DNA from 3 places in the Salinispirillum marinum genome. Region 3 is predicted to be linked to each of the others. Evidence: predicted binding sites of a transcription regulator. Region 3 holds the regulator's gene; each other region holds the start of a gene.
What was found. The regulator FNR, encoded in region 3, switches genes on or off when oxygen is low (the NO sensors DNR and NnrR bind a similar motif). The targets are predictions, from matches to a motif close to TTGATNTANATCAA.
Positions count from the first base shown of each region.

Region 1: the regulator FNR is predicted to act here: its motif matches at 2,499-2,512, upstream of clpB (ATP-dependent chaperone ClpB).
Region 2: the regulator FNR is predicted to act here: its motif matches at 3,905-3,918, upstream of ACFOSD_RS01415 (ferredoxin reductase family protein).

Region 1 is NZ_JBHSAL010000008.1:83,444-90,726, reverse strand. Features, by position in the region: gene ACFOSD_RS15630 (TetR/AcrR family transcriptional regulator) at 589-1,095, shown strand; gene ACFOSD_RS15625 (NAD(P)/FAD-dependent oxidoreductase) at 1,058-2,353, opposite strand; gene clpB (ATP-dependent chaperone ClpB) at 2,601-5,177, shown strand; gene modA (molybdate ABC transporter substrate-binding protein) at 5,280-6,026, shown strand; gene modB (molybdate ABC transporter permease subunit) at 6,061-6,747, shown strand; gene modC (molybdenum ABC transporter ATP-binding protein) at 6,744-7,283, shown strand, end outside.
Region 2 is NZ_JBHSAL010000001.1:271,088-278,370, forward strand. Features, by position in the region: gene ACFOSD_RS01400 (circularly permuted type 2 ATP-grasp protein) at 1-447, shown strand, start outside; gene ACFOSD_RS01405 (transglutaminase family protein) at 447-1,328, shown strand; gene ACFOSD_RS01410 (cytochrome b5 domain-containing protein) at 1,352-2,512, opposite strand; gene ACFOSD_RS01415 (ferredoxin reductase family protein) at 2,509-3,816, opposite strand; gene ACFOSD_RS01420 (4a-hydroxytetrahydrobiopterin dehydratase) at 3,948-4,292, opposite strand; gene phhA (phenylalanine 4-monooxygenase) at 4,308-5,111, opposite strand; gene recN (DNA repair protein RecN) at 5,407-7,083, shown strand; gene fur (ferric iron uptake transcriptional regulator) at 7,152-7,283, opposite strand, start outside.
Region 3 is NZ_JBHSAL010000001.1:123,972-131,254, forward strand. Features, by position in the region: gene ACFOSD_RS00640 (FixH family protein) at 1-29, shown strand, start outside; gene ACFOSD_RS00645 (heavy metal translocating P-type ATPase) at 30-2,444, shown strand; gene ccoS (cbb3-type cytochrome oxidase assembly protein CcoS) at 2,453-2,737, shown strand; gene ACFOSD_RS00655 (sulfite exporter TauE/SafE family protein) at 2,730-3,455, shown strand; gene ACFOSD_RS00660 (gamma-glutamylcyclotransferase family protein) at 3,464-4,039, shown strand; gene ttcA (tRNA 2-thiocytidine(32) synthetase TtcA) at 4,108-5,067, shown strand; gene fnr (fumarate/nitrate reduction transcriptional regulator Fnr) at 5,104-5,859, shown strand; gene ccoM (cytochrome c oxidase subunit CcoM) at 5,926-6,042, shown strand; gene ACFOSD_RS00680 (SLC13 family permease) at 6,109-7,283, shown strand, end outside.

The DNA of each region.
Region 1 (7,283 bases), on a different contig from region 3:
GATCGTGGGTGTCGGTCATGGGCTGGCACTCGCTCTGGCAAAGTTAAAATGACTAACGAGCACTGCGATAGCATGCCAAAGCATGAACACCAGAATGTGACCACAAAGGGAGTAGAAGACTCGCTCTGCATTGACGCATTCATGGCCCTTACAGAGGAGAAAACAACGCGCGGCACTGAGCAGGATGCAAAGCTGCGGCTACGTTGAGACAAACCTGTGTGTGCATGATCGTGGTAACAATGCATGCTGGCAGGACCAAGTGGTCGCCCCTCGACTCTTATACCTGCGGTTAACCGGCCATTTGACGTGTGATGATCCGCGATAAACAGCCTTGTGAGCTGTCTAACTGCCACCTTGCACTACAAATTCACTGGTAGATTGCATTAAAAAATCAGAATCGAAGCAATCGATACTCGTTGAGTCGCCACGTCACAATACGTAACGTTGACTTGTGGCTATTGTCTTCTAATACGCTTAAAAGTCAACCACCGGCACGGTGTTTTGTCCGATTGAATCCGATCGTATCTGCTTTACGCCCCCCTAACGAAAGTTTACTCTTAGTAAAATTTTAAGCAGCGAGCAGTCTCGATGGCCCGTGCGTCAAAACGCGATCATATTGTCGCCGAAGCAACCCAGCTATTTTTGACTCAGGGTTTCAAAGGTACGTCCATCGATTTGGTGGTCAGTACCTGTGCCGTATCCAAACCCACGGTGTATAACCACTTCCCCGACAAAGCCGTACTGGTAGCCGCCGTCATTGAAACGTGGCTCGAAGAGCATAAACCCAGCACAGATATCTCCTGCGCCTCGGAAGACACACTGTGGGCGTATTTGGACCAGTATTGGTGGTGCGACCAACATATGGCCATGTATCGTTTGATTATTGCTGAGGGATGGCGTTTTGCGGCGGCGGCCGATCGTTTTTGGCGCGAATTTGATGCAAGGTGGCAAAAGGTAGCACTGCGAGCGTTAAGTACGCACTTCGCCTATTCACTGACGGAGGCACAAGACAAAGTCGACGCCATACGCTGGCGCCGACTCCTGCTTTCAATGCCGGTTAATGCAGTTTCAAGCGCGGTTTCAGAATGTGATTAACCCGCTCAACGATGGTAATCAACAGCATTCGCAACCAACCGTGCAAAGCCAACTGGTGCATGCGATATAACGAAATGTACACCAAGCGCGCCATACGGCCTTCGATCATCATGCTGCCACGAGTTAAATTCCCCATCAGACTTCCGACCGTGCTGTAATGGCTTAACGAAATCAGCGATCCATGATCCTTGTACTTAAAGGTCTGTAAGGGCTTATTTTTAAGCAACGCCAATAAATTTTTGTACACCAAAGACGCCATCTGATGCGCCGACTGGGCACGGGGTGGCACCCATTTACCATCGGGCAATTGACACGCAGCACAATCGCCCAACACATGGATGTTCGGATCGTCTTCTGGGTTCAAATGCAGATTCACCAGTACTTGGTTATTACGATTGGTCGCCAAGCCACCCAAGCCCTGCATAAAGTTAGGTGCTTTGATGCCGGCCGCCCACACCATCAATGAACTGCGAATCAACTCTCCTTCTGCCGTGTGCAAGCCTTCGGCACTGGCCTTCACAACTTTAGCCTGAGTACGCACATCCACGCCCAAAGCGCGCAACTCCATGTGCGCAGAACCGGCAATGCGAGCGGGCAATGCGGGCAAGATGCGCTCACCTGCTTCCAACAGTGTCACGGACAAGTGACTCAAAGAGACATTATTCAACCCGTAGACTTTAAAGAGTTCCGCTGCATTGTAGAGTTCAGCCGCGAGTTCCACGCCGGTTGCCCCACCGCCCACAATGGCAATGTTCAATTTTGCATCGGGTTGCGTTTCCAGCTGCTGATTCAGGCGCAAAAAGCCGTGCACCAAACGCTGGCGAAAACGCTCGGCCTGAGTAGGTGTATCAAGGAAAATACAATGCTCGGCAATACCCGGCACTCCGAAATCATTGGATACCGAACCAATGGCCAGCACCAAATGATCATAGGACAATGTGCGCTCAGGCAACACTTCTTGTCCCTCGCCCGACATCAACGGTGCCAAGGTAATGGTTTTGGTCGTGCGATCAAGACCACTCAGCGTACCCAACACGAATGAAAAGTGATGATTGTGCGCATGCGCCCGATAACTGACTTCATCCACGCCAGCATCCAAAGACCCCGTGGCGACTTCGTGCAACAACGGCTTCCAAATGTGCGTTTGATTGCGATCCACCAAGGTAATTTTGGTCTTGTTTCGCTTACCTAGCTTGCGCCCCAGGCGCGTTGCGAGCTCCAAGCCACCGGCACCACCACCAACAACGACAATATGCATGACAGCATACTCCTTAACATGAATAATCCTGTCCGGCACACCTGATAAAACGATACAAAAGAAAGAAAAATTCAGGCACTTACCGATGGCTTGATGATGCGCCGCTGCAGTCCGACATGCAACCCGACAATATCCACTTTAAACACTGATCTGGGGCAACAGATTACTCTGTGAACATTGAAAAGCCGACCAGCACGCCCCATAACTGATTCAATTCCAGAATTTGTTCCTACAGGAGGAGCACACCATGCGTATTGACCGCCTAACCAGCAAATTACAGCTGGCGTTAGCTGACGCGCAATCGCTTGCCGTTGGCCGCGACCATAATTTTATCGAACCGGCGCATTTATTATTGGCCCTGCTCGATCAACAAGGTTCCAGTATCGTGCCGCTCTTGCGTCAGGCCGGTGCCCAAGCCAACGCGGTGCGTTCTGCCACCGAGAAACATCTTGCCCAATTGCCCTCCATCCAAAATCACGATGGTGACGTGCACATGTCGAATGACCTCGGGCGGGTCATGAACCTGGCCGATAAGCTGGCGCAAAAAGGCAAGGATCAGTTTATTTCATCCGAAATTGTTTTGTTGGCCATGGCACAAGACAAAGGCCCAATCGCCAAGCTCTTAGCGGATACGGGCGTAACGTCCGCCGCTTTAGAGTCGGCCATCGCATCGGTACGTAACGGTGAAAAAGTCGACTCACAGGAAGCAGAAGATGCACGCCAGGCACTCGACAAATACACCGTCAACCTGACCGAACGCGCTATGCATGGCAAGCTTGATCCCGTCATTGGTCGGGATGACGAAATTCGCCGCACTATTCAGGTCCTACAACGGCGGCGTAAAAACAACCCGGTTCTCATTGGTGAACCCGGTGTCGGTAAAACGGCCATCGTAGAAGGGTTAGCGCAACGTATTGTGAACGGTGAAGTTCCCGAAAGCTTAAAGAACAAGCAGGTACTGTCGCTGGATCTCGGCTCGCTGCTGGCCGGAGCAAAATACCGAGGCGAGTTTGAAGAACGGTTGAAAGCCGTACTGAATGAGCTGTCAAAACAGGAAGGCCAGATCATTCTCTTTATCGACGAGCTTCACACCATGGTCGGAGCAGGAAAAGGTGAAGGAGCCTTGGATGCCGGAAACATGCTCAAGCCCGCCTTAGCCCGCGGCGAGTTGCATTGCGTCGGCGCCACCACGCTCAACGAATACCGGCAGTACATCGAAAAAGACGGCGCACTGGAACGGCGTTTTCAGAAAGTTATGGTGGAAGAACCCAATGAAGAAGCGGCCATTGCCATCATGCGCGGTTTGAAAGAAGCCTACGAATTGCACCACGGCGTCGACATAACCGATTCGGCGCTTATTTCGGCGGTCACACTGTCGCAACGTTACATCACCGACCGCCAACTCCCGGACAAAGCCATTGATTTAATCGACGAAGCCGCGAGCCGGATTCGGATGGAAATCGACTCCAAACCGGAATCCATGGACCGGCTGGAGCGGCGGTTGATTCAACTCAAAATCGAGGCCGAAGCCCTGAAGAAAGAACAGGATTCCGCTGCCAAAAAGCGGCTGGAACAATTACAAAAAACCATCGTGCAGGTCGAGCGGGAATACGCCGATCTAGACGAAATTTGGAATACTGAAAAGGCTTCATTGCAAGGCTCGCAAAAAATTAAAGAGCAATTGGAAGAGGCGCGCAAACAGATCGACGCAGCCCGACGCAAAGGCGAACTCGCCTTAATGTCGGAACTGCAATACGGTCGCATTCCTGACTTGGAGCGACAGCTCGACATGGCCAGCCAAGCCGAAATGATGGACATGCAGTTGCTGCACAACAAGGTGACCGAAGAATCCATTGCTCAGGTCATTGCGCGCTGGACGGGTATCCCCGTGGAAAAAATGCTCGAAGGCGAACGCGACAAACTGGTGCGTATGGAAGAAGCGTTGCACGCCAAGGTCATCGGTCAGCATGAAGCTGTCGTTTCTGTGGCGAATGCGGTGCGTCGTTCACGCTCTGGTTTGTCGGACCCCAACCGCCCGAACGGTTCTTTCTTGTTCTTGGGGCCAACCGGGGTGGGTAAAACCGAACTGTGCAAAGCCTTGGCCGAGTTCTTGTTCGACACCCAAGACGCCATGGTGCGCATCGATATGTCGGAATTTATGGAGAAACACTCGGTAGCGCGCTTGGTGGGCGCACCGCCGGGGTATGTGGGCTATGAAGAAGGCGGCTACCTGACCGAAGCTGTGCGCCGTCGCCCATACAGCGTGATTTTGCTCGACGAAGTGGAAAAAGCACACCCGGATGTATTCAACATTCTTTTACAGGTGCTGGACGATGGTCGCCTAACGGACGGTCAGGGCAGAACCGTTGACTTCCGCAACACGGTGATTGTGATGACATCCAACTTGGGTAGCGATGTTATCCAAACCTTATCCGGCGAAGCCAATTACGACGCCATGAAAGACGCCGTGATGGATGTGGTCGGCACGCATTTCCGCCCCGAGTTCATCAACCGGGTCGATGAAATCGTGGTCTTTCATCCGCTGGAAGAAGCCCAGATCAGGGGCATTGCCGAAATTCAACTGGGCTTGCTGCGCAAGCGCTTGGGCGAACAACAGTTGGGCATCAGCCTATCGGATGTCGCCATGACCTTGCTCTGTGAAGCCGGGTATGACCCGGTATATGGTGCCCGCCCACTGAAACGCAGCATTCAACGTGAGCTGGAAAACCCGCTGGCCACCGCCCTATTGAAAGGTGAGTTTACGCCGGGTGACACCATTCAAGTGGACGTACTGGATGGCAAGCTCACCTTCGCCACCGCTTAACCTTAATAGGCCGCACTTGCGGCCTTTTTCTTATTGGCAAAGCGCTGGCGGATACTGATAAGCTGTCAGCGCTTACCGACCGTTTTGTAATGGAAAACCTGCATGTTCGCACGTTCATTTTTGGCATTGCTGTTGTCCCTGCTGGGCAGTACGTTGGCAGGGGCGCAAAACCTTACCGTGGTCGCTGCTGCCTCGGTACGCCATGCGATGCAGGACATCGTTGCCAGCTATCAACAACAATTTCCAGACGACGCCATACGAATCATTTTTGGCGCCTCCGGTGGTCTCACCACGCAAATCATAAATGGGGCACCTTTTGACCTGTTTTTTTCGGCAGATACCGCCTTACCGCAAAGGCTCTACGATGAAGGGTTAACCACCGGCAAACCCGTGGTTTATGCCGAAGGACGCTTGGTACTCTGGAGTGCGGACCTTGATGCCAGTACCCTGACCCTGCACGACCTGACATCGCCCAACATTCGCCGAATCGCCATGGCGCAACCACGCACCGCCCCTTATGGACAGCGCGCCCAAGAAGCCTTAACAAACCTGGGTCTATGGGACGTGGTGGAGGAAAAAATCGTATTCGGTGAAAATATCTCGCAAGCCGCTCGGATGGCGGAAGCCGGTGCGGCCGAGATTGGGCTGATCGCCTTGTCACTGGCCGTGGTGCCGCCGCTGAATGACCAGCCGTTCCAGCTCATCGATCGTGACCTACATGCGCCGCTGACGCAGGCGTTTGTGATCACCCGGCGCGCCGCCAGTAACCCGATAGCACATCGCTTTGCTGACTTCATTGGCACGCCGGAAGTTACAGCGATTCTGCGTCAGCACGGGTTACACTCATGACCCTGTCGCAGTGGAAGCCATGGAATCCGACGTCATGCTGAGCCTAAGCGCGGCCGAATGGCAGGCCATCGGCGTCACGCTTAAACTTTGCCTCTACAGCACCCTCATCCTGCTCGTCATCGCCACGCCATTGGCGTGGTGGTTGGCGCAGCGACGCACCAAAGTACGCATCATCGTGCAAGCCTTGGTCGCTTTACCTTTGGTATTACCACCGACCGTATTAGGGTTTTACTTGTTGTTGGTGTTAGGCCCGCGCGGCGCTATCGGCAGCACCTTAGAATCCATCGGCCTCACACACTTGGCGTTTTCGTTTACCGGCATTTTGGTGGCCTCAGTTATTTATTCCTTACCCTTCGCCGTTCAACCGTTGCAAGAAGCGTTTCGACAACTCGGACAACGCCCGACGGAAGTGGCTGCAATGCTGGGTGCCGGGCCTATTGACCGCTTTATCACCGTCATTCTTCCGCTCACACGCGGTGGTTTCATCATCGCTGCCACGCTGTCGTTTGCACATACGTTAGGCGAGTTTGGGGTCATCTTGATGTTGGGCGGCAGTATTCCCGGCGAAACCCAGGTGCTTTCGGTACTGATATATGACCACGTCGAATCCTTAAACTATGCCGCGGCGCACCGCCTCTCCTTGCTGATGCTTGCCTTCTCGTTTTTGACCTTGTTTGTGGTATACAGCGTCAACCGCCGTTTCGAGGTGAGCAAACTGTGAAACTGCATGTACATACACACCTCACACGCGCGAACTTTACGTTAGCGGTTGACTGCACGCTGCCCCTTTCGGGCGTCACCGCTTTATTCGGGCGTTCCGGGTGCGGCAAAACAACCCTCTTACGCATCATTTCAGGTCTGGACCCGGCCGCCAATAGCAGGGTTGCCATCGAACAAACGTCGGGGGATATAACCGTATGGCAAGATAGCCGACAGTTTGTACCCCTGCACCGGCGGCGCATCGGCATGGTGTTTCAAGAGCCTAGCCTGCTACCGCACCTTTCTGTGCGAGAGAATCTTCTGTTCGGTTTCCGTCGCACGCCCGAGGCGGAAAGGCACGTAACCTTTGACGACGCCGTGAACTTGTTAGGCATCACCGAACTTGTTGATCGCCCGGTACACGCACTTTCCGGCGGGCAAGCCCAGCGGGTGTCACTGGGCCGTGCCCTACTGCGAAACCCACAATTATTATTGTTGGATGAACCCCTGTCCGCGCTCGACACGCAAACAAAACGGGAAATCATGCCGTTTCTGAGC
Region 2 (7,283 bases), 150 kb from region 3:
GTGTCTTCCACCCGCCCCGGCATACCGCTCTGGGAGGTCGTATTGGCCAGTACCGATAACCTCACCGCCTATCGGCGACGCTATCGGTCTCAGCTGTATCCTATTGCCATTCTGGACTTGTTGTTATTCGATGAGACTAACCCACGGTCCGTTGGCTATATGCTCAAGCGATTGGGACGGCAAATTGAACGTTTGCCCAATCAGACCGGCACACCCTTTCGCAGCCGTGAAGCGCGACTGGTCATTGAGGCGACCAGCCGATTGCATTTGGTAGCACCGGAGAGCCTGAGTGAGCTCGATCACTCAGAGGAAGCGCTCGCCGTACTGGCACAACTGCTAACCGACTTAATGGAGCCCATTTCCGCCTTGTCCGACGCCATATCACACAGCCATTTCAGCCATGCCGAAACCCCCCGGCAACTGGTAAACGTGCAGGGGGGAGTGTAATGCGCTATCGCCTTCGCCACACCACACGCTACGAGTATTCCAGCGCCGTAACCCTAAGCCACAATGAAGCGCGCCTCAAAGTGCGTGAATTACCCTGGCAACATGGCGAACACGCCGCTTTTGATATCGAACCCACCGCAACCCGTCTACATGAGCGGCATGATTTCTTTGGCAATCATGTGTTGTATTTTGCGATTCAAGATGTTCACGACGCCATGGCCGTCACCGCCACCAGCGAAGTAGTAACCGATGCGACGCAACTCCCGCAGTTCAATTATACGCAGAGCTGGGAACACGCGGTGCAGCAACTGCGCAGCACTGCACTGCAACACAGTCCGGATACCTATGAAGCACGCCTCTTTACCATGAACTCCAATTATATAAAACGTAGCAGGGACTTGGCGGCATTTGCGCGGCGCTCCTTTACCCCACATCGGCCACTGACCGAAGCACTATTGGATCTGAACGCCCGTATATTCCACGAATTTACCTACGACCCCGAATTCAGTTCCTTAGCTACGCCCATCACCGAAGTGATGGCAAGTAAGCGGGGGGTCTGTCAGGATTTTGCCCACCTCGCCATTGGTGCCCTGCGCTCCATCGGTCTCGCCGCTCGTTACGTTAGCGGGTACCTAGAAACCGACCCACCACCGGGACAAACCAAGCTGATCGGCGCAGACGCTAGCCATGCTTGGCTTTCGGTCTGGATACCCGACGCCGGGTGGATGGACATTGATCCCACCAACGGCGGGGTGCTAACAGAACGTTACTTAACGCTCGGCTGGGGGCGCGACTATGCCGATGTACCACCGCTCAAAGGGGTTATGAGCGGTGGTGGTAATCACAGCCTGCATGTAGAAGTGGACGTACTTCCGATCTAAAGATCGGCAAATCTCATCCAGATCTAGCGTGCATCCTGTAACAATTGTTCTGCCAAATTCTTTACATTGTTGTAGGAACTGGTCGCACCGGAATAGGCGTCGAGCTGTTCGGCATCGCCGGTCTTCACTAACTGTTGAATATAGCCCGGGTAGGCCGATAACTGCGATATGCCCGCAGCGGCCCGCCAGCGCCCAGCGTAGCCGTAGTCACGGAGTTTGCTATTGGTGACCGCACCTTCAGCATTGCGCTGGACTTCATCATAGTGAGCGCTCACCACATAACCGCCGTTTATCGTTATCTCTAACATCCCGATCCAGCCACGGCTATCTGGCTGGGTTTCCGCATAGTACGAACCATCCCGGTATCCACCCCGTGCCCCCCCCTCTTGCACAAGGTGACCGGCAGCGCTTGCTTCTGCTAAGGCAGCAGAGACTACCGTTTGAAATACCGTATGCGCCGATGTTGCGCCGGTGAACACATCCACTTGGTCCACATCACCCGTGCTCAGCAAGCCAGCAATATAACCGGGATAAGCCGATAACTGCGACACTCCGGAGGCATTGCGCCACCGCGCGGCATAGCCATAATCACGCGCTTTGCTTTGGGTAATGGCGCCGTCTTCGTTGCGTTGCACTTCATCGTAATGCACGCCCACAATTTGGCCACCGTACACGGTGATTTCGACAACACCAAACCATCCACGTCCGTCCGGCTCCCCTTCGGCGTAGTAGGTCCCGTCCTGATAGCGCACGGCACCGCCAACACTGACCGGCACCCTCGGAGCGGCAGACACCAAATTCGGTTCGGGCAAGGCCACAACCGTTGCACCCTCCAACACACCTACCTGCATGCTGGCCAGCATACGAGCAGCACCCGCACTGTGGCTATGTCCGGCAGCATCACCTGAGAAAGCCTCAGAGGCGGGCTTGCCACACCAAGCAACGAGTTCTTCTAGCGTACTGGGGTGGTTAGGTATGTAAGCCGTGATGTCGTAAACGCGGCCACCAATTTCTTTCCAGCAGCTTTCCGCCGTGCTGTGCTGCGACAGCTCGTCTAGGGTGATAACACGCGCTGACGTTGCGGCTGTTGCCTGTCCGCTCGAACTGCCCAACGAATGCACTAAGAACAACGTAGCTATGCTGGCGACAAAAGCAATAAATAGGGAATAGGCTATCTTGTTCATAAGAAATCAAACGCCTCACTGTGAATGCGTGTAACTGGTACACCGGCGGCAACCAACACACTTTTTAAATGGCTAACCATCGCTGGCGGGCCACACATATAGATCTCTCGCTCGGTAAAGTCGGCGCAGTGTTGGCGCAAAAAGGCCGCAGTGAGAGGCCCCTCTTGCCGATAGTAATGCGGCGTTACCGCTAAACCCGCAACCTTTGCACCTAATTCTACCAACTCATTCAGGTAGTAGGCGCGTTGCTGATCGTTCGCTAAATAAAACAAATGGGCGTCTATTTCACCTTGGCGATATTGGGCATCGCGTGCGCCACTAACAAAGGGCGTTATGCCTATACCGCCCGCTAACCATAGCTGACTGCGTTGCGGTTCTATGCGCTCATAGAAGTCACCGTAGGGGCCTTCAACCATGACGTCTGAACCCACCGCTAACGTCTGAATGGCTGTACTGGCGTCACCCAAGGCTTTGATGCCCACACGCAGATATTCGTCGTTGGGGGCGGAAGAAATGGTATAAGGATGCTCTTCATTGCGCCCTGCCGTTAAGGCGGGATCTAACGGTGTGAAGTACATAAACTGCCCGGCTTCATAAGCCATGGCTTTGCCTTTGGGCCGTAGGCTGATTTCCACCACACCATGCACCAAAGTCTCGACTTTCACCACTTCGTAGCGGTAGCGCCCGAGATTGGGCGATAGCACTTTGCGCCACACAATAGCGCCAATGGCACCCACTGCCATAAACCACCAAACCACGGTTTCCGCAGCGATGGGAATGGCATGCAGTAAGGCGAATATAACGGCCAGAGCAGAGAACAAATGCAGCGCTTTCCAGCGTTGATAATGCAAGCGGCCGAAAAAACGGAACGTAGGCCCGAGGAAAATGACCATACACAGTAAAGCGAGCCAACCCGACCAAATAGCCCACTCGGCAAGTGGCGGAAATACTCGCGCAATAGCGGCTTCAATGGAGAACGGTAACTGTGCATACGCCAGCAGCGCGACATGGAACAAAACCAATACGAAACCGGCAAAACCAAAGAAGCGGTGCACCACCCACAGCCGTGCCAAACCGCCGAACCAGCGGTCATAATGCGGTAAGCGCACACTCATCATGGCGGCCAGCAGCATCATCGCTAAACCAAGAATACCCGTCAAACGTCCTGTTAATGTTAACCAGCCAATAGCATTGGGTGCAAAACCGGACAACACACGCGGCAAGGCAACCACAACGGGCAGCAGGAGAAATAGCAGCAGTAAGATATCGCCCGGCTTAAACCGAGCCCGAATCCAAGCAGACATTCAATGGCCTCATCAACCAGTATGTCTAGCTAGATTGGCATGACGCAAAAAAGAGAACAAGCATAGCCATTGGATATCGGCCGGAGTATTGACGGAGATCAAGGCCGCAAAAGCACGGCCCCATCATTACCTTAGGACAACAACATATCGGTTTTCGCGGCACAAATGAAATCGTTACGATGTAAACCGTTGATCGCATGCGTCCACCAAGTAACGGTCACTTTTCCCCACTCTGTTAGGATGCCGGGATGATGCCCTTCTTCCTCGGCCAAAGCGCCTACCTTGTTGGTGAACTCCAACGCCAGGCGAAAATTACGGAAGGTGAATTCCCGCTGCAGTTGCATCACGCCATCTTGCACAACAGGCGTCCAGTCGGGAATTTGTTTGATCAATTCAGCCAGCTCGGCATCACTGACTTGTGGAGCATCGGCGCGGCAGGCTTCGCAAGCTTGTGCATGTAATGTTTCCGTGGTCATGTCTATTCTCCTAACTTAACTGGCTTGCGCCGTGCTTTTGGGTGGAAAGGTTGGGGCGAACAGGCCGCGCCGTTTGGCCTCTGCGACCTGCGCCATGATATCAGTTTGCGCGACGTCAAAGAGGTCATCAATACTGCTCAATAGATAGTAGATAGGCTGCATGATGTCGATACGGTACGGCGTCCGCAGCACATCCAACACATTAAACGGCCGCTTCTCCGGCGTGGTGCTGTATGCATATTGTGTTTCTCCCGGTGAAGACAGAATGCCACCACCATAGATACGCTGGCCATCCGGCGTATTCAACAGCCCGAACTCCACAGTAAACCAATACAATCTGGCCAGAAACACTCGATCCTCCTTACTCGCCGCCAACCCCAGCTTGCCATAGGTATGCGTGAACTCGGCAAACGAAGGATGAGTCAACATGGCACAGTGGCCAAAGATCTCATGAAAAATATCGGGCTCTTGCAGGTAGTCAAACTCATCACGCGAACGAATAAAGGTTGCTACCGGAAACTGCTTATCCGCCAACAACGCAAAAAACTTATCAAAGTTAATCAATGCCGGGACTTCGGCGCAGCGCCAGCCCGTTGTGGCCTGCAAAACCGCATTGACTTCCGCCAACTGGGGAATGCGGTCTGACGGTAAGTTCAGTCGCTGCAAGCCGGCTAAATACTCCGCGCAGGCTTTACCGTCAATACAGGTCAATTGGCGCGCCATCAAGGCAGCCCAGTTTTCGTTTTCTTCATGACTCCAGGCGATTCGGCCATCGGGGCCGGACGATCTGGAGAGGTACTTCGTTGTTTTTGTAGTCATACCTATTCCCATCGAAACGTTGTGTCGGTGATCGAACAGGATTCGTACTCTATATCAGTGTAGTCGTTAGGTCGTGCTGTTGGAAAACGGTCAATCAAGCAGCAACCTGTAAAATGTAATCTTTTATTTACTAACGTATCATTTACGCACTTCTTCTAGGTAATCGCTTTTTTGTAACTTAATGTGAACTAATGCGGGCTAAAATAGCGCCAAAATCAACGCAGGGTGCACTTTACTTTGGCATTAATACTGTATATTTTACCAGTATTATTGCTGGGTACGACGGGGACATCTTATGCTTTGCCATCTTCACATACGTAATTTCATCATCGCCGGCGACATTGAATTGGATGTACAGCAAGGGCTTACCGTTCTCTCTGGTGAAACCGGCGCGGGAAAATCGATCATACTCGATGCTCTATTCTTGTTGGCCGGAGGCCGTGCCGATTCCAGCCAAGTACGACATGGCGAAGAAAAGGCGGAATTGTCTGCGACCTTCCTCGTCACAGAACACTCCCCGTCCGGGCGCTGGCTACACGACCAAGAGCTCTGGCAAGATGGCGAATGCATAGTGCGCCGGGTGATTACTGCCGATGGTCGCTCGCGGGCATTTATTAATGCCACGGCTGTACCCGTTACCAAGCTGAAAGAATTTGGCGACCTCGTTCTGCATATCCATGCACAACATGAGCATCAACGTCTGATGCGCTCCGAGGAGCACATTGGCATTCTGGATCGTTTCGCACAAACGCATGCCGAGGTAAAAAATGTGCGCCAGCTTTATCGGGAATGGAAGACCATAGAGCGGCGGGTACAAGAGCTTCAGGCGTCGGCCGATAAAGACAACGCTGAACATCAATTAATGACCTATCAGTTGGAAGAACTTAGAGCGCTGGGTTTAAGCGACGACGAGCTGGAAGAATTGGAGCAAGAGCATCAAGCCTTGAGCCATGCTGAAGAGATGTTGCTGTCCGCCAGCCAAGTGTCTGCACGGCTGAACTCGGAAGACAGCGACGCCGACGTTCTCAGCGAGCTTCGCCAAGCCATTCATCAATTGGAACCGCAAGCGAATCTTCACCCTGCATTAACGGGGGCATTAAGCCTATTAAATGAAGCGCACATTGCCTTACAAGAAGCGGCAACGGACTTACAGCGTTTTGCGAGTGATTTTGAGTGGGACCCCGAGCGCTTTAGTACACTGGATGCACGCCTCAGCAGTGTGTACGATATCGCGCGCAAACATCAGTGCCGCCCCGAAGCGTTACCCGCCCTACAACGTGAATTGGAAGCAAAAGCAGAACATTTTGCCGCGCACAGCGAAGAACTCGATGCATTGTTGGAACAGCTTACGGTGGCCCAAGACCATTATGAAACAGCAGCACAGGCTCTTTCTACCCTCCGCCAAGCGCGCGCGCCTGAGCTGGCAGAGGCACTGGCCCTGCAACTGCATAAATTAAACATGCCACATGCCACCTTGATGTGCCATGTCGCGGCCCATCCCGAGCGGCCCAGTGCTAACGGCATAGATGACGTTGAGTTGCGGTTGTCGGCCAACCCAGGGCAGCCCGTACAACCGCTACACAAGGCAGCCTCGGGCGGCGAACTATCACGTATCGCTTTGGCCATTCAGGTACTGGCACAGCATAGCCAGCAGGCCGCAACGCTATTTTTCGACGAGGTGGATGTGGGGATTTCCGGAGCCACGGCAGAAGAAGTAGGGCGTTTGATTCGACAACTCAGTCAACACAGCCAAATTTTGTGCATCACCCACTTGCCACAGGTTGCTTCCTTTGGTCATCACCATTGGCTGATCGAAAAGCATGTCGTTGATGGGCAAACGTTATCGCAAGTGGTCGATTTGGACGCCGAAGCGAGAACACAAGAGGTAGCACGTTTGATTTCCGGCGTCCGCGTGACCGATGCAACCTTGATGCACGCGCGGGACTTACTGGCTGCGCCATTAATGCATTAATGTCGACGCCTGTCATAAATACCTGAGTTACCGCCCGACAAGGTTGTTAAGCGGTAACGTTAGGCAGCCTATTTCTTAGGCTTCACATAGAGCACCAATTTGTGATCGACCAGCTCAAAACCATGCTCATCGGCAATTTGCTGCTGCCGCTTTTCGATCACTTCATCAATGAATTCAACCACTTTTCCGGTTTCCATATT
Region 3 (7,283 bases):
CCATTGAACTCTTTCCACGAGTGTATTGAGTGACCGATCAACGCGGCCAGTGCTATCACTGTCAGTTACCACTCGGGCAGCAACAGGTGCCTGGTGTTCTTCCCAACGGCGATGCCGTCGCTTTCTGCTGTACGGGATGTCAAGCGGCGGCGGAATCTATCTATGCCGCCGGGCTGGACGATTTTTACCAATGGCGCGCCAATCCGCGCCCGATCCGGACGTTAACCACACAAGAACGTCAGCAAATCGAGCAGTTGGACAATGCTCAGGTGCAAGCCCGATTTATTGTCGAGTCGGCAGACGAATGCAGCGCGACTTTGCAGGTTGAGGGCATCACCTGTGCCGCCTGCGTGTCGCTGATCGAACGCCATCTCCTGCAACAAGAGGGCGTCATATCCGCCCAAGTGAATCAAAGCACCCAGCGTCTGCGCCTGGCGTGGCGCGCCGGTGCATCCTTGTCTGCGCTGGCGCAACGCATGGCGGAATTGGGGTACCTGTTGAAACCCTATGTCGCTAGTCTGGCGCAACAAGAACAAGACAGGGAACAACGTCAGTTTATGTTGCGTCTGATCGCTGCGGGCGTCGGCTCCATGCAGGTCATGATGAACGCCATCGTGCTGTATACGGGCAACATTGACCCCACGACCGAGTTGATTGTGCGCTGGGCAAGTTTGATTTTAACGCTACCCGTGATCAGTTATGCGGCTTGGCCCTTTTATGTCCATGCGTGGAATGACGTGCGCCACGGCCGTTTAGGCATGGATGTGCCGGTGGCCATCGCCATCTTGCTGACCTTCGCCGCCAGTGTGATCGCTACACTGACCCATAGTGGTGAGGTGTATTTTGAATCCTTATGCATGTTCACCTTTTTCTTGTTGCTGGGCAGGTTTTTAGAGTTCCGGTCACGTCGTGCGCTGGCCGACAGCGGCAATGCACTGGATGATTTGATACCGGCTTTTGTGCACGTTGAGCAGGCTGACGGCAGCGTACAACCCACCGCCGTCAACGAACTAAAACCTGGTCAGCGCGTGCACTTGTTGCCCGGAGAATGCCTGCCGGTTGATGGACGCTTGTGCTCCCGGCAAGCCGAAGTGGATGAATCCAGTACCACGGGTGAGCACCGCCCGCGGGCTTTGATCAAGGGGGACAAGCTTCTGGCGGGCAGCATCAATCTGGGCCAGCCCATGGTGTTGGAGGTCACGCACCGGGTCGGTGACTCTGCCTTATCGACATTGCAACGACTACTGGCGCGTGCCCAAGCCGAAAAACCTCGACTGATCCAGATCACCGACCGATTGGCCCAGCAATTTGTGGCGTTAATTCTCTTGTTGGCCGCCGTCAGCTATACCGCCTGGTTGTTCATCGACGCCGACCGCGCGTTTTGGATTGCCATCAGTGTTTTGGTGGTTACCTGCCCCTGCGCACTGTCGTTGGCGGCCCCTACCGTCTTGACCGTGGCCAATGATCGGCTGCGCCGCGCGGGCTTTCTGATCACCCGTGGTCATGTCCTCACCACCTTGAGCCGGGTCGACCAAATATGGTTCGACAAGACCGGCACATTGACAGAAGGCAAATACAGTTTGGGCGAACAACAAGTCCACCCTGCGGCTCCGGCGCTTTCCACTGCATTGGCGGTCGCCGCAGCGTTAGAACGTCCCAGTGAACACCCCATCGCCTCGGCTTTTACCGACATTGCACCGGCCTGGTTCGACTGGCAAAACTGGGCTTGGTTACCCAATGAAGGTGTGACGGGTGAACGGTCCGGACACCATTACCAACTGAGCACCTACTTACCGGCCGACGACTCTCTGGCCAATGAACATGCGGCTGAACCTGCCATCCCGCAACAATGGATACGTTTGCACGTCGACCGAATACCCTGGTTGGATATGCAATTGGTTGACGCCGTACGAGCCGACGCGGCCGTCGCCCTGACCGAACTCGAACAACTGGGTGTCCGGCCGGGTGTTCTTTCTGGCGACCCGTCGCCGCATGTGGCATGGGTAGCCCGGCAGGTCGGTAGCGCCGTACCCGAGATGACGGTGCTGAACGGAGCGACAGCCGATACCAAGCTGGCCTTATTGCAGTCGATGCAAGCCGACAACCATGTCGTGGCCATGGTGGGCGATGGCCTGAATGATGCCGCAGCGCTGGGTGGGGCAGATGTGAGCGTCGCCATGGCGAACGGCACTGACTGGTCGAAACAACAGGCCGATGCATTGATATTGAACGGGCGACTGGAAACCCTTCCATTGGCCGTGCGGGTAGCACGGCGCGCCGCACAAATCACCCGACAAAATGTTCAATGGGCCACTGTGTATAATGTGGTCGCCATTCCTTTGGCCGGTATGGGTTGGGTAACCCCTTGGATGGCCGCCATAGGCATGTCGGCCAGCTCACTCATTGTGGTACTGAACGCCTTGCGGGTGCGGCGTATTGCTTAGGAAATTCCATGTCGATATTGCTCTTACTCATTCCCATTAGCCTGTTGTTGCTGACGGTCGCCATCAGCTTTTTGGTGTGGGGCATAAAATCAGGTCAATATGACGACTTGGACAGTCCAGCCCATCGCATACTATTTGATGAAGATGAGTCCTTGATCCCGCCCGACGCACGCACGCCCGAGCAACACAAAAAAGCGGCACAACACAAAGAAGCGGCACAACGAGAAAAAACGACAAAGCCGAATGCAGCGCTTCCGACGGAAGCACACACACGAACAGAATCTGATGAATGATAGTCTCACATTTCTGCTGCCTGCTTTATTGAGCGGCCTGTTGGGCAGTGGTCACTGCTTGGCGATGTGTGGCGGCATTGTGTCTGCCTTGGGGCTCAGTACCGCGCGGCGTCCTTTGGCCATCGGCTACCATGTCGGTCGCATCGGCACTTACATGGTCATCGGCGCTTTCGTGGGCGGCCTGACCAGCTTTTTACCCACTATGTTTTCTCCGGCCTTGCGAGTGTTCGCAGCGCTCTGGGTAATTGCACTCGGCCTGTACATCACCGGTTGGTGGCGCGTGCTGGTGCGCCTTGAAACCTTGGGTAAACAGGTGTGGCGCCACATTCAGCCGCATACCCGTAAAGTGCTACCCATCAACTCGTGGCCTCGCGCCATTGCCGCTGGCGCCCTGTGGGGTTGGTTGCCCTGCGGGCTGGTATACAGCGTCTTGGGCTTAGCGTCGTCGAGCCAATCCATCACCTTGGGCGCCGGTGTGATGCTGCTGTTCGGCGTGGGCACCTTGCCCAGCATGTTGGGCGCGATGATGTTTGCGCAAAGGTTGCAAAGGATTATGCAACATCCTGGGGGTAAAACATTGGCCGGACTGCTGCTGTTGGCGTTAGGACTCTGGATGCTGTGGCCCTTCATTGCGCCAATGCCGGGCCATCTGCATGCGTTCGACCCGCATGCGCTTATGGCTCTGTTATGGCACAATAGCGCATCTGTTTTAACGTAGAGCCATTTATGACGCATTGGATCTTTGGCTACGGGAGCCTGATGTGTGCCGATAGCCGGGCCCGTACCGGTGTCACGGGTGAAGCCTTTCCGGTTATTTTGCATGGGGTAGAGCGCGGCTGGAATGTCCCGATTGCGGGTGCGCAACTCAGTGTAGTCGGCATTCACCGCCAAGCGGACAAGAAAACAGGCGGTGTTTTGTTTCCGTTAAACGACAGTGAATTACGTCACTTTGATGCGCGTGAAGTGGAATACGAGCGTGTCCCTTTGGCCCGCGAACAACTGGAGCTGGTGCGCGGCCATCAATTGCCCGAAGGCGAATACTGGGTGTATATGCCGCAGCCTTCCGAGAGCCACCACCCGATTGCACAAAGTTATCTCGATGTTATTTTGCACGGCTGCCTGCAGGAAAGTATGGACTTTGCCCGTCACTTTCTACGCCACACCAGCGCGTGGAAAACGCGCCTCAACGACCGGGATGAACCACTGTACCCGCGGCCATTAAATCCCAAGCAACAGGTGGTCATTCCTTTAATTGAACATTTGCTCAACGAAGCGACCGAACACATCACACCTCCTCAATGAAGAGGCTTTACTCTCAATAAGGTTGGTGTTAAAACGCGCCTTTGAAAACTCTCTGCACTGTGATCGCCATGACCACCATCAGCTATACCGAAGACACTGTGACGCCAAGCACGGCGGCAGACAAAAAGCGTCGTACCGAATTCAACAAACTGCAAAAGCGTCTGCGCCGTGAGACAGGACGTGCGATTGCCGACTTTAATATGATTGAAGATGGCGACAAGATCATGGTGTGCCTGAGCGGTGGTAAAGACTCCTACACCATGCTGGAAATTTTGCGCAACTTGCAGAAAAGTGCGCCCATTCGGTTTGAACTGGTGGCGGTGAACCTGGACCAAAAGCAACCCGGCTTTCCGGAGCATATCCTGCCGGAGTATCTTGAACAGCAAGGTATTGCTTATCACATTCTCGAACGCGATACCTATAGCATCGTGCAAGAGGTCGTGCCGGAAGGAAAAACCACCTGTGGTATTTGCTCGCGGTTACGGCGCGGTACACTGTATGCGTTTGCCGACGAAATCGGCGCCACCAAAATTGCCTTGGGTCATCACCGAGACGACATTCTAGAGACCTTTTTTCTGAACCTGTTTTACGGTGGTAAGCTGAAAGCCATGCCACCGAAACTGCGCTCGGACAGCCAGCGGAACATCCTGATTCGTCCTCTTGCCTACTGCAAAGAAAAGGACATACAGGTGTTTTCCGACTACCTGAAATTCCCCATCATCCCCTGTAACCTCTGTGGCTCACAGGAGAATTTACAACGCCAGAACATCAAGCAGATGATTGTGGATTGGGACAAGCAGCACCCCGGCCGTTCGGACATCATGTTCGCCGCCCTGCAAAATGTCGCACCTTCCCAACTGGCGGACGGTAAGCTGTTTGACTTTTCCGGGTTGACCAGCAACAGTATACCCATGCAATCGGTCGGATTTTCTGAACACGATGGCCCGTTGGCACAAACGCGCGTGCGCAGTTTTGTGCCAACTGACGACACTCATGTCAGCGATGGCACGGACATCCTGGCCCAGTAGAGGCGTCCGTACTGAACAAAAAATGGAAGAACCGCTATGGCTTTACAATCGACGGCCTGCAAGACCTGCTCACTTAACCCGCTGTGCTTGCCGGTATCGCTATCCTTTGCCGACATTGAAAAACTGGACGAGATCATCAAGCGTGGCCGACCGATTCAAAAGGGTGAACACCTCTTTCATCAAGGTGATGCATTTACCTCCGTCTACGCTGTACGCACCGGCACCTTAAAGACCTATACCCTGACCAAAGACGGTGAAGAACAAATCACCGGCTTTCATTTGGCCAGTGAGATGATCGGTCTGTCCAGTTATGACGTTGCCACCTACCAAGCCTCGGCCAAGGCATTGGAAACCACCAACGTGTGTGAAATCCCCGTCGCCCTCTTGGATGAATTGAGCAACCAATTGCCTGACTTGCGGCGCCAAATCATGCGTATCATGGGGCGTGAAATCCGTGAAGATCAACAAATGATGATGCTGCTGTCGAAAAAGAGTGCTGAAGAACGTGTCGCCTCCTTTTTGCTCAGCTTGGCCCATCGTTTTAAACGACGGGGTTACTCCGAGCGCATGTTTCGTCTGACCATGTCACGCTCTGACATGGCCAATTTCCTGGGTTTAGCGGTTGAAACCGTGAGCCGGGTCTTTACCCGTTTTCAACATCAAGAACTGATCAGTTTTGGTGGGAACGCGAAAGAGATTCATGTGCTACAGCATGGTGAACTGTGCAACATCGCTTCACTCAGCGACGCGGAACGTCTCGAATTGGGGTTACTCGATCTCACGAACAGCTGACGCAGATCAACAATTCTCCTTTGTCCCTACGTACACTAGGGTTATCACGAAAAGGGGGGATGCGTTATGTACATTGATACCATTGTTGTCGCTGGGGTGGCTGCGGTCTTATTGACCATTGCGTTTGCCGGTGGGTTCTTCTGGTTTATTTACAAAGACGCGCACAAAGACGATAGAAAATAACGCACAGCGGCTGTTGTATGCACCTCTGCTGTCATTTTTAACCTACAGTGGGGGTTCGAATCCGGCATGACCGGGGAAATTATTTTCGTTCTAGCGTTACTGGCCATCACCATTGTTGTTTTCATTACTGACCTCGTCCGTATGGACTTGGTGGCGATCGGCGTCATGATTGTTCTGGCGTTGTCGGGCGTTATCACACCGGCGCAGGCGGTTGCCGGATTCGGCGAACCGGTTGTTGTGATGATCGCTGGCTTGTTTATCGTCGGCGAGGGCTTAGCCAGTACCGGCGTGGCAGCCAGCGTAGGGCGATGGATCCTACGTGTAGGTGGCCGCTCGGAAACCCAACTGCTGTTGGTCATTCTTCCTGTGGTGGCCATTCTTTCTGCTTTTATGAGCTCTACCGGTGCGGTGGCCCTGCTGATTCCCGTGGTGCTTAGTATGGCGCGCGCTTCCGGCTTTAATGCTTCTCGAATCCTCATGCCGCTGGCCTTTGCGGCTTTGATTGGCGGCATGCTGACGCTGATTGGCACCCCTCCCAACATCATTGTGACCGATGCCTTACACAGCGCAGGGTTGGATTCCTTTGGCTTCTTTGCCTTCACTCCCCTTGGGGTGGCCGTTCTGGTGGTGGGCAGTCTGTATTTGATCCTGGTTGCCCGCCACCTTCTGCCGAAAAAAGAAACCCACGATGTTCAAGCCGGATTCTCGCTGCACTCATTGTTTGAGCGCTATGCAGTGGAAGATCAATTATTTCGCTTACTGGTTCCCGACGACTCACCCTTGGTCGGTAAAACGGTGATTGAGGCCGGTCTGCGCAGCGAATACGAGACCACGGTGTTCGCCAGCCGCCATCGCGGTGGTTCTTTGTCGACGTTGGATGCCGTGTTGGCCAACACACGCGTACGCGGCGGCGATACCCTGTACGTTTACGGACGACGAGCTGATGTGGAAAGACTGGGCAGTGAGCAAAGTATCGCACTGTCCGCACTCAGCCATGAAGAACACCGCCGGGTACAAAAGTTTTTTGGTGCCATGGAGGTATTGGTTACGCCACAGTCACCGCTCGAAGGCCGCACACTCAAAGAGCTGCGTTTTCGTGAACGCTTTCAAGCCAGTGTGGTAGGGGTTCGACGGCAGAATGAAACCCTGCAAACCGCCTATCAAACCACACCGTTAGCGGTCGGTGATACGCTGTTGATCTCCGCCAGTTGGGACCGCTTGCGCAGTCTCGATGGCGGACA